DNA from 2 places in the Lysinibacillus sp. fkY74-1 genome. Region 2 is predicted to be linked to the other one. Evidence: riboswitches for the same ligand, from Rfam matches in the RefSeq annotation. Region 2 holds a riboswitch; the other holds the start of a gene.
What was found. Region 2 has a riboswitch for thiamine pyrophosphate ahead of thiW (energy coupling factor transporter S component ThiW). Riboswitches for the same ligand answer to the same signal wherever they lie in the genome.

Region 1: linked by a shared signal. The riboswitch ahead of thiM (hydroxyethylthiazole kinase) and the one ahead of thiW (energy coupling factor transporter S component ThiW) in region 2 are both predicted to bind thiamine pyrophosphate.

The regions. Positions count from the first base shown of each region.
Region 1 is NZ_CP170173.1:3,429,566-3,435,353, reverse strand. It holds gene ACE1MS_RS16870 (alpha/beta-type small acid-soluble spore protein) at 149-367, shown strand; gene thiE (thiamine phosphate synthase) at 438-1,079, opposite strand; gene thiD (bifunctional hydroxymethylpyrimidine kinase/phosphomethylpyrimidine kinase) at 1,069-1,893, opposite strand; gene thiM (hydroxyethylthiazole kinase) at 1,881-2,648, opposite strand; TPP riboswitch at 2,735-2,833, opposite strand; gene mbcS (acyl-CoA synthetase MbcS) at 3,021-4,604, shown strand; gene sppA (signal peptide peptidase SppA) at 4,788-5,788, shown strand, end outside.
Region 2 is NZ_CP170173.1:827,810-833,597, reverse strand. It holds gene ACE1MS_RS03825 (ABC transporter substrate-binding protein) at 1-472, shown strand, start outside; gene ACE1MS_RS03820 (MFS transporter) at 971-2,167, shown strand; TPP riboswitch at 2,227-2,334, shown strand; gene thiW (energy coupling factor transporter S component ThiW) at 2,429-2,935, shown strand; gene ACE1MS_RS03810 (VWA domain-containing protein) at 3,012-5,609, opposite strand; gene ACE1MS_RS03805 (vWA domain-containing protein) at 5,593-5,788, opposite strand, start outside.

The DNA.
Region 1 (5,788 bases), 2.0 Mb from region 2:
AAAGTTCAAAAACCGTCTCAAATAGCCTATTTGAGACGTTTTTTTTTGTATAGTTCGGCATATGCCAATAGAGGTACAATTTACCTTTATTTTTTTTGTATTAAAAATCTAATAACGCACATTCTATATTCACAAGGAGGTGAGAAACATGGCTTCAAACAACAACCGCAGTTCAAACCAGCTTGCAGTACCTGGTGTACAACAAGCACTTGATCAAATGAAATACGAAATTGCACAAGAATTTGGTGTTCAATTAGGGGCTGACGCTTCAGCTCGTGCTAACGGTTCCGTTGGTGGTGAAATCACTAAACGTCTTGTACAAATGGCAGAATCTCAATTAAAGGGTATGCCAAACAACAACCAATAAATGCTAAATAAGCATTTATAAACTTAAAACCAGTGACCGTAAAAGGCACTGGTTTTAGTTTGTTTAAAGATCATCTTTTTATGCGATTTAAAGACTTAAATATGGATACTGTTTGTTCAATATCCTCACTTTCACAGAGAGCAGAGATAACAGCAACTCCATCAGCACCAGCTTGAAAAACAATATCAGCATTTATCCCATTTATGCCACCTATAGCCACGATAGGTAAGTTAGGCTGTAATTTGGAAGCCTTCTGTAAAAAATTGGTGCCACATGGTGGCTGTGCATCACTTTTAGATGTTGTGGCAAAAATAGGGCCGATACCTACATAATCAGCATGATGATCAATAGCTATTTGTAGTTCCTCCTGCGAATGTACGGAAACGCCAAGAATTCGGTTCGCCATTTTTTTCCGTGCAATGGCAATCTGTTCATCATCTTGTCCAATATGGACACCATCAGCACCAAGTCGTACTGCTAGATCCACGTCATCGTTAACAATAAACGGCACATGGTAATGTTGACATAATTGTTGACACTGGCGGGCAAATTGCTCATAAGCTAGTCCTGTTAATGCGTAAGGACCTTTTTCACGTAATTGAAACATGGTTATGCCAGCCCTCAGCGCTTTTTCGAGAACAACTAACGGCTCTTGATGGGAAACATTGCTTGTACCCATAATAAAATAAAGCTGTAAATCCTCACGTTTCAACTAACTTCACCTCGCAGGCACCATTATGCAGCCGATAAGCAAAATGATTTGTAGGGCCATGACCATTACCAATGGCTAAATCATGCATAATAGCTAATTGTATAAATTTTTTAGCTTCAATAACAGCTTTTTCAATTGTCAAACCTTGAGCAATAAAAGCAGTGAGAGCTGCTGAAAATGTACAACCTGTACCATGTGTGTTTTTCGTTGGAATACGAGGAGACTGCATGGAAAAATATTTGTCATTTTTTATAAATACATAATCAATCGCATATAACGAATTGGGGAGATGCCCACCTTTAATGATGACACAGTGAACACCTAGTTGGAAAAAGCATTGAGCGACCTCCTCCATATCAGAGAATTGATTTATTTTTCTTCCAGTAAGTGCCTCTGCTTCTGGTATATTTGGTGTCACAATTGTAGCAAGTGGTAGTAAAGAAATGCGCATGGCTTCAATAGCCTCTTGCTGCAATAAGTTTTCTCCACCTTTTGCAATCATAACTGGATCAACAATTAGTGGGATTTTTAAATCCTGTAAAATGTGTGCGATTGTCTGAATAATATCCGAGGAATAAAGCATCCCCGTTTTAATCGCAGCAATCGAAAAATCTTCTAGTAATGCATGAAATTGTTTTTCAACAAAATTAACTTCAATTGGGAAAACCCCTGTTACACCTCGTGTGTTTTGAGCAGTTAAAGCTGTAATAACTGAGGTACCGAAAACCCCTAATTCCTGGAATGTTTTTAAATCAGCCTGAATACCAGCGCCACCACCACTATCTGAGCCTGCAATTGTCGTTACAATATGCATGAAGCCTCACCCTCCTTTGAAAGACGATGAAGGGCATTTAGCAAAGCAATTTGAATATCCCCGATATCCTCTGTAAAGGCTGATGCTAGCTCAGCTGCTTTTTTGTAGTAAGTGAGGGTTTCCACTAATTGACTGTATGGATCTTCTCCTGAAGAGTATGCGGCTCCACATATAGCACTAAGTAAACAGCCTGTACCAGTGACTTCTGTCATTTGTGAATTTCCACCAGTTATCCATTGGCTCTGCACACCGTCTGTCATAAAATCATGTTCGCCTGTAACAATGACTATACAGTTGTAGCGTTGAGCCAATAATGTTGCTTCTGTTTCTATGTCAATAAATCCATCACCACTATCAACACCTTTTTGTTGCCATTCCACATTCACTAATGCCGCAAGTTCTCCCTTGTTACAGCGTATGACCGCAAATTGTATGTCTGTAAGTAATTGGTGTACGGTTTCCTTGCGATAAACTGTGGCACCTGCGCCAACTGGATCTAATATAACAGGAATACCAAGGGTATTTGCCTTTTTTCCTGCTAACAGCATCGCTTCCTTTGTTCGATCATTCAGTGTACCAATATTGATTAAAAGAGCTTCTGCAATGGCGACCATTTCTTCTACCTCATGGCTGTCATCAGCCATGACAGGAGAGGCTCCTAATGCCAATAAGCCATTTGCTTGGAAATTAGCCACAACATAATTAGTTATACAGTGTATAAGCGGTTGTTGTTGACGAATCGTTTGAAAAATCATTTTAGTCCTCCTTCATGGGTGGACGTAAGCACGCAAAAAAAGGCTCTTTTGTGTAAAAATGCACGAAAAAGAGCCTTTCATCTGAAAAAAAGATGTTCATTGCTCCCTACGTCAGTATTAACTAACAGGTTCAAAGGGTCAGGTTTTACCTTCTCAACTCTTTATGAGTCCCCCTGCAATCTTGCTTTTAGTTGACCAAAATGTACCATACTTTTCATATGTATTCAATAGCAAGTTTTCCTATCAGCAAAACGTGACTGATGCCATATAGGTAAGTATGATAGTTGTCATGACTTTACTCAAATCAAGTGTAAACCATTGAAAATTCTAAGAAAGGAGTATAATGTGTCTTATCAAAAGGGGGCATTTGCCATGAAAAGACAAGAATTAGTAGCACCAGAATGGTATAACATAACTGATGAATTTGAAAAATATGCTAAGGATTCAACTAAAAATGCATTGATAATTTATGAAGAGCATTCTGATGTACAATTTATCACCTACGCACATTTACTTGAAAGAGCGAATCAGGCGGCACATGTATTTACAAAAAATGGATTAACTAAAGGTGATGTCATTTTAGTGATGGTACCACGCTCAGTAGAAGCATACATTGTCTATATTGCTGCATTAAAAGCGGGTTTAACAATCATTCCAAGCTCTGAAATGCTAAGAACAAAAGATATTGAGTATCGTATTCATCATGCCGATGCTAAAGCAATTGTGGCCTTTGAGCCTTACATTCAGCAATTTGATCAAGTAGAAAATTTACAAGAGGTGCAGCTATTTGTTATTGGAAATGCTCATGAGCCATGGCAGCCATTGTTAGACATAATGCGAAAGCAACCAACAACTTACATAAGTTCTACACCAACAAAAAGTACAGACCATGCATTTTTAGCTTATACAAGTGGCACAACAGGAAATCCGAAAGCTGCAGTGCATACGCATAGCTGGGGCTATGCACATTTACGGACAACAGCTCCTCATTGGCTAGGAGTACAAGAAAATGATATTGTATGGGCAACCGCAGCACCAGGATGGCAAAAATGGATTTGGAGCCCGTTTCTCGCCATTTTAGGCAGTGGTGCCACTGCTTTTGTCTATAAAGGAAAGTTTGATGCGGCAACCTATTTAACATTGCTTGAAAAATTTAAAATGAATATCTTATGTTGTACACCGACTGAATATCGTTTTATGGCAGCACTTGACAATTTACAGGAGTATGATATCAGTTCAATTCGACAAGCTGTTTCAGCAGGTGAGCCCTTGAACAGTGAAGTTATAAAAAAATTCGCGGATACTTTTCATCTACAGGTGCGAGATGGTTATGGTCAAACAGAAAATACCTTACTGGTAGGGACTATGGTAGGTATGGAGGCAAGAGTTGGTTCGATGGGGAAGCCTACCCCTGGCAACACCGTTGAAATTATAGACGATTTTGGTGAGCCAGTAGCTATAGGAGAAGTAGGTGATATTGCCGTTCATCGAGAAACACCTGCACTCTTTAAAAGATATTTAAATGATCCAGAACGTACAAATTTACAATTTCGTGGTGATTGGTATATAACAGGGGATCGAGCTTATAAAGATGCGGACGGCTACTTTTGGTTTGAAGGACGCGGGGATGATGTCATTATTTCCTCAGGTTACACAATTGGACCCTTTGAAGTGGAGGATGCGTTGATGAAGCATCCGACTGTGAAAGAGGTTGCTGTCATTGCAAGCCCTGATAGAGTTCGCGGGAACATCGTTAAAGCATTTATTATCCTGCAGTATGGTGTTAATGGTGATCAAGGGCTTATTCAAACCCTTCAAAATCATGTGAAATCATTAACAGCACCTTATAAATATCCACGTGCTATTGAATTTGTTACAGAGTTACCCAAAACTGCATCTGGTAAAATTAGACGTGTCGAATTAAGGCAACAAGAAATAAAAAAATGTATACAATAATCATTTCCTAGGAAATAATGTCGAAAATCAGAGTTCATCAAAGAAATGAACTTTGATTTTTTTTGTAATTTTAGGTAAGGTATTATGAGGAAATAAATAGAATAAAACTAATTGCATATTATTGCAAAAAAATGAAACTAATGAGCAAGTCATACGTATTACGTCATAAGGAGGCGGAAAGAGATGAATGTTAAAAGGTGGGTTGCATTAATAGTAGCAGGTGTTCTTTTACTGTTTTCATTGGGGATTAATACCATTTTTGCGCTATTTAAAGCAGATTTCCTAGGTAATTTTGATAGTTTAATGGCAGGAAATAACTTAGATGTATATGAAAATGTAATCGAAGGGGATAATTTTGATAAAAGGATTGCCTATTTAAAGGTGGATGGCACGATCCAAGATATTGGCTCAAGTTCACTATGGCAGCCTGTTGCATATGATCATCAATTTTTCCTAGAACAATTGGATAGTATTTTGTACGATGATACGATTGAAGGAATTGTTTTAAGTGTTAACTCTCCTGGTGGAGGGGTAAAAGAATCTGCTGAAATTTATAAAAAGCTGTTAAAAATTAAAGAAGAAAGACAAATTCCAATTTATGTATCAATGGATTCAATGGCAGCATCTGGTGGTTATTATATTTCAGCTCCAGCAGACAAAATATTTGCACATCGTGATACAATAACAGGCTCAATTGGTGTTATCATGCAATCTATTAATTATCAAGCATTGGCTGAAAAAGTCGGTGTCAAATTCGAAACGTTTAAATCTGGTGAGCATAAGGATATGCTAAGTCCAATGCGTGATGTGACACCAGAGGAACGTGCAATGATGCAGGATATGATCAATGAAACATATGAAGAATTTGTGGATATCGTTGAACAAGGACGTAATATGTCAGAAGCCGATGTGAAGAAAGTGGCGGATGGCCGTATTCTTGGTGGTACAAAAGCACTTGAAGCTGGTTTAGTCGATGAAATTGGCGACGAAGAAGCTGCCATTGCAGCCTTACGCGCCGATTTTGGACTAGAAGATGCTGTATTATTTGAATATGCTTATGATATGGGCGGATGGCAATCATATGTTGGGATGAAAATTGGCTCCATGTTCGGTCCTTCAGCAGAGGAAAAAATGCTAATGAAAATTATGACAGATTACAATGCACCTAAAATGATGTATTTATA
Region 2 (5,788 bases):
AGCAACTGACAAATTGATTACACTTGCGCCCAACGTAAAAGCGATCATTGGGGATGAAATTACACCATTAATGATTAATAATGAAGCAACAGTAGCCCTCACTTGGTCTGGTCAGGCAGCAGACATGATGTTTGAAAATGAAGAGTTGGACTTTGCTGTTCCTGAAGAGGGCTCCAATCTATGGTTCGATAATATGGTTATTCCCAAAACATCGAAAAATATTGATGGTGCACATGCCTTCATCAATTTTATGCTAAGTGCAGAATCCGGTGCTCAAAATGCCGATTATGTTGGCTATTCAACGCCAAATATTGCTGCGATGGACTTAATGGACCCAGAAGTAGTTTCAGATGAACGCTACTACCCATCTGAGGACCAACGTGATACCTTAGAGGTATACAAAAACTTAGGTCCAGATTACTTAGGAAAATATAATGAACTGTTTTTAGAATTTAAAATGAGTATTCGATAATTTATAAGAGCGAATTGGTCTACAAACCAATTCGCCTTTTTTATTTAAGCATTCATTTGTATCGCTATATTTAGAAAGAAATTCTACTAGTAACCAGTTGTCGATCATACAATCCCACTTCGTCTAGGTATCATCAATTTTTTCAAGATGCCAGCAATCTTTAGTTTTTCTTTATCCATAAAAAGACCTTGAATCTACGTCGTACGACACCTGCGCATTATAACTTCATCTTTAACTTTCATCTACACGGTTATAGGTAAGCTTTCTCATGGCAAACGCAATTATTTATTTTCACTAGTTTTTTACTCTCCCTACTTCAAGTCTCTAGAAAAAGCAATTCTCTCTCCTCACTCCACACCCCGAATTTTTATGAGATAAAAGCTTTTCTGGAAAATCATTCTACATATCGAACCAGTTACAGCAATCTCAACTATTAGCCAGCCATAATTCTTTATGATAGACTGTACTATATTTGATTACAAAAAGGGGGGCTTGTCGATGACCCAGCAGAAGTCCAATAAGGCGGCTTTGTATATTTTAATGTTTAACATGTTTATCGCAATGGGGAGTATTGGAATTATTATTCCTGTAATGCCTGAATATTTAAGAATATTTGGAGCAGCAGGACAAGTTCTAGGCATGCTTATTGCAACGTTCGCCTTAGCACAATTCGTATTTTCTCCAATTGCTGGGAATCTTTCGGACCAGTATGGGCGGAAAAATTTAATTATTTTCGGTCTTATACTAACAGGACTTGCACAAATCGGTTTTGGCCTTTCTACAGATGTATGGATGCTCTTTTTAGCACGTTTTTTAGGTGGCCTTGGCTCTGCATTTGTAGCACCTCCTATTATGGCTTTTGTAGCAGACGTGACAACTTATGAAGAACGCGGAAAAGGAATGAGTTTGTTAGGAGCTGCTATGTCTTTCGGCTTTATGATTGGCCCTGGAATTGGTGGTTTCCTTGCAAAGGTTAGCTTACATTTTCCATTTTTCATGGCGGGAGCTGCCGCCATTTTAGCGGCTATTTTATCTTACTTTTTATTACCATCTACAAAGCCAAATACTGCGCAAAATAGACAAAAGCAAGATAATCTGGTAAAACAGATGGCTCGCTCTGTACATATGCCTTATTTTGTTATGTTAATTATTATGATGGTATTCTCATTTGGGATTGCTAACTTCCAAACGACCTTATCACTATTTGTGACAGAGAAATTTAATTACTCACCTGGCGATATTGCCATCATTTTAGTTGTTGGTGGTGCGTTTGGGGTAATTGTACAAATGTTTATTATTACGCCACTCTTTAAACGGTTTGGTGAAATGAAAGTAGTTTTGGTCAATTTATTTATTGCGGCCGTTGCTATTTTCTTAATATTATTTGTTTCTGGTTTTGCACTAATATTAGTTGTTGCAACCATCTTCTCTACGGCGACAACGTTGATTCGTCCAGCTGTTAATACTCTCATATCAAAACTTGCAGAAAAAGAGCAAGGATTCGCAGCCGGCTTGAATAATGCCTATATGAGTCTAGGAAATATGATTGGACCCGCTTTGGCTGGTTTTTTATTTGACTGGAATATGAACAGTCCTTATATTTTTGGTGCCATTATCTTATTAGCTTGCTTCTTCCTTGCCCTGATTTGGACATTGAAAAAGGCGCCTCAGCTTATGCATCCAGATTCACATTAATAGGTAACTCTTATTGACTATTTATTGAAGTATGTTACACTTCTAAAAAATAGAAAAATACTTACCACTAGGGGAGTCTTCTAAAGGCTGAGACGTATATGGTTATATACGGACCCTTCGAACCTGATCTAGTTCATACTAGCGGAGGGAAGTGGCGCTTCTTGCTATTTTCAGTGTATAAGCAAGGCCGCTTCCTGTCGTTTGAAGGAAGCGGCTTTTTTCATTTTCCTAGTGGCTAAAATGAAAAGGAGTACACCTAACATGTCTATTAGAAAATTAACAATTATGGCTTTATTAGTAGCGATTGCTATTGCAGGTTCTACTTTTATCTCCATTCCAACTGGGATTGCTCGTGCTTATCCGGTGCAGCACGCTATTAACGTAATAGGAGCCATTATACTTGGACCCGTATCTACAGTTGTAGTTGCCTTTGTTACGGCCATTATTCGAATCCTTACAGGGACAGGCTCTCTTTTAGCCATTCCTGGTAGTATTATTGGTGCATTATGCGCAGGGCTTGCCTATAAATATAGCGGTAAAATTTGGTTTGCTGGTTTGGGTGAAGTGATTGGCACTGGTCTTCTAGCATCACTTGTAGCAGTGCCCTATGCAAAGGTACTAATGGGAACTTCCGTAGCAGCCTTGTTTTTTATGCCTGCCTTTTTAATATCAAGTACAATTGGAGCAATTTTAGGCATTTTAGTAGCTAGCAGTTTGCGAAAAACGGTGCTAGTAAGATATTTTAATCCTACTCTCTTTATTAAATAGTGTCGTAGCAGGATTTCTTTTTCCATGAATGTACAAAAAGCAGTGCGAAATTCGCACTGCTTTCATCTAAACTAAATTATTGGCGTTTTTTCATACCCTTTAATAGTTGTGCTACATTCGTGTCTTCTGCTTGTACAGGGAGATCCTCTACCAGTTGCTCCTTTTTCTTCGACTTCGTTAGGAAATTCCAGCCAAAGCGCCTTATTGTTATATCAATAAAGAATAAGAGCATACCTGCAAGGAGAAGCCATGTGGCAATGTTTTGACGATCCGCCCCTTGCTTTGTAAAGTCACGGAACACTTCTTGTGGTTCTTTTAAAACAGCACCACCTGTTTGTTCGGTTATTTCTTCTATTAATTTATCATTAACAGGAAGAAGTTCATATTCAGCGCTGTAAGGAACACTTAATCCCGCCTGATAAATCGTTTCCTTTTCATCAGCGATACGGAAGAAGATTAACCCCGGCTCAGCTTGTACCACAGCTCGCACCTGAGAGGCTGATATAGTTTCAAGCTGTGTGTCTAGCTCTTCACCCGCTTCATTAACAGCCACAATATCTAAAAATGCTGCTTCATTTGTAGGGTCTGTAATCATAAAGGATCCATCTGATTCTACTCTTACATCGTAGGCAACGTCATTATAACTTGGGAGCATTTGCGAAATAAGCGTTTGCCAAAATGTGCCCCAGTCCTGCCATCTTGCCCAGTCTCCTGACCACTTTCCTGTTGAATCAGAAGTAAATGCGAATGTTTTGCCAAGACCGTATTGCCATTGTGCTAATACTGGATCTTCCTTTTCGCTTTCAGCCACGACGGTAGCACCCTGCTTTGCGGTTGTTCCAATATAAGCATTCATTTGTGGAACGCCATTGGCAAATAGCGTATTCCATCCCCCTGCATTATACAGTACAGGATAGAATGGATTATCTTCAATGTACGTACGGGAAATCATGGCCGTTTCACGAGATAAAATGGACGGAATAGTTTGCTCATCGATAACATTGTAGAAGCGTCCACTCCCCATCTCACTCAGAGCTTCCAATAAGTTTGCATCCGCGTCTTGACCAATAGCTACTGTCGATAAGGTTATTCCGTTATCTTTTCCTTGTTCAATTAAATCGTCATAATTTCCTGGCTGCGATTGTCCATCCGTTAAAAGAATAATATGCTTACGTTGCAGTTTCATATCTGCTAGGTTTTCATATGCTTTTGCCAGTGAACCATAGATTTCTGTTCCGCCTCCTGGTGTAACGGATAAAATGGTATCCACTGCCTCTTCTTTATTATTCAAAGGTCCAGTCTCTATAATTTCCCAAGGACGATCATCAAATGCTATAAATCCTAATGTATCTTCATCACGTAGCATTTCAACTGATCGTGCAGCCGCTTCCTTTGCAAGCTCTAGCTTGGATCCTGACATACTGCCAGAACGGTCTAACACAATGACAAGTCCTAGCGAAGGTAATTGTTCTTTCCCCTTTATCTCCATTTCAACAGGTAATAAAGTTTCAATTGGTGTTTTAAAATAACCACCTAAACCAAAGCTATTTTCTCCACCCACCATTGCAAAACCAACACCAAAGTTTTTGACTGCTTGCTCTATCACACTCATTTTTGCCTCACCGACTAAATGTCCCGGTACATTATCAAAAATAATGGCATTATATTGCAAATAACTGGAGAGTTCATTTGGCAAGCTTTCAGGTGATTTTACATCATAGCCTATTGATTGCTGACCAAGTGCCGACGCTATTGGTGAAGCTGTTTCATAGCCATTCACAATGAGTAAATGTGGTTCGCTTTGTACCATTGTGACACTTGTTAATTTATTGTTTTCAAATATTGCGTCCTGTCCTACTTGAACAACAGCTTCATATTTCACCAGCCCTTCACCAGTCGCTGCATGTTTATAGGTAAACATATTCGTTCCTTCGGCTAGCTCGACTCCCTCACGATGAATCAGTTCATCATTTTCATATAATAATAGCTCGCCTTGTCCAGCTGTTGTTGCATGCACTTCTGTTACCAGTTGTTGTTGCTCACCTACATAGGCAACTTGTGGGGACACAAAGCTTTTTAATGAAACATCATTCACAACAGGCTGACTGAAGGGCACAACATCCACACTAATATTGGAGCCTTTAAACTTCGTGGCGAAATCTAAAGCACTTCCCTTTGTCTCATTGCCATCTGTTAATAGCACAAGGCGTGTTGCTTTTTTCGGATCTATAATACCTGTGGCAAGTTGCAGGCTTTGTTCTATATTCGTTTGATCAGTAGCCTTTATTTCCGTAAACTTTGGTACTTCCTTTAATGTTTTAGTCATAATGGCTTCTGTTTGTAATGTTGATGAGAATGAATACAGCCCTGCAAGCTGTTCATCTTTTTTCGATTGTAAACTATCCTGTATAAACTGTACCATCTCATCTTCAGTCCCATTCATGGAAGCTGAGCGGTCAACTAGATACACGATTTGTTCTTCTTTTATAGGTAATAAAAGATACGGCCCTGCCAATGCGAAAACTAAACAGCCTACCGCTAGCATGCGAATCATAAGTACGAAAGCATGACTCTTTTTTAGTCGCTGTCGTTCTCGCCAATAGGTCCAACCAAAATAGATGAGTAATGGAAGTAATAGCAACAATATGAATGGCATATCAATTCGTAAATCCACGACGTCGTTGCACCTCCCACTCTAAAACAAGTAAAACTAAAATAATAAGAATTAGCCAAGGGACAAAAGAAGCCTTCGAAATCTCAGCCTTTCCGTTATCAGAAATATCCCCTAATGTATAGCTTGTTCCTTGCTCAATAACACGTTCTTGCGCCTGCAATTGTACAATAAAATGTTTT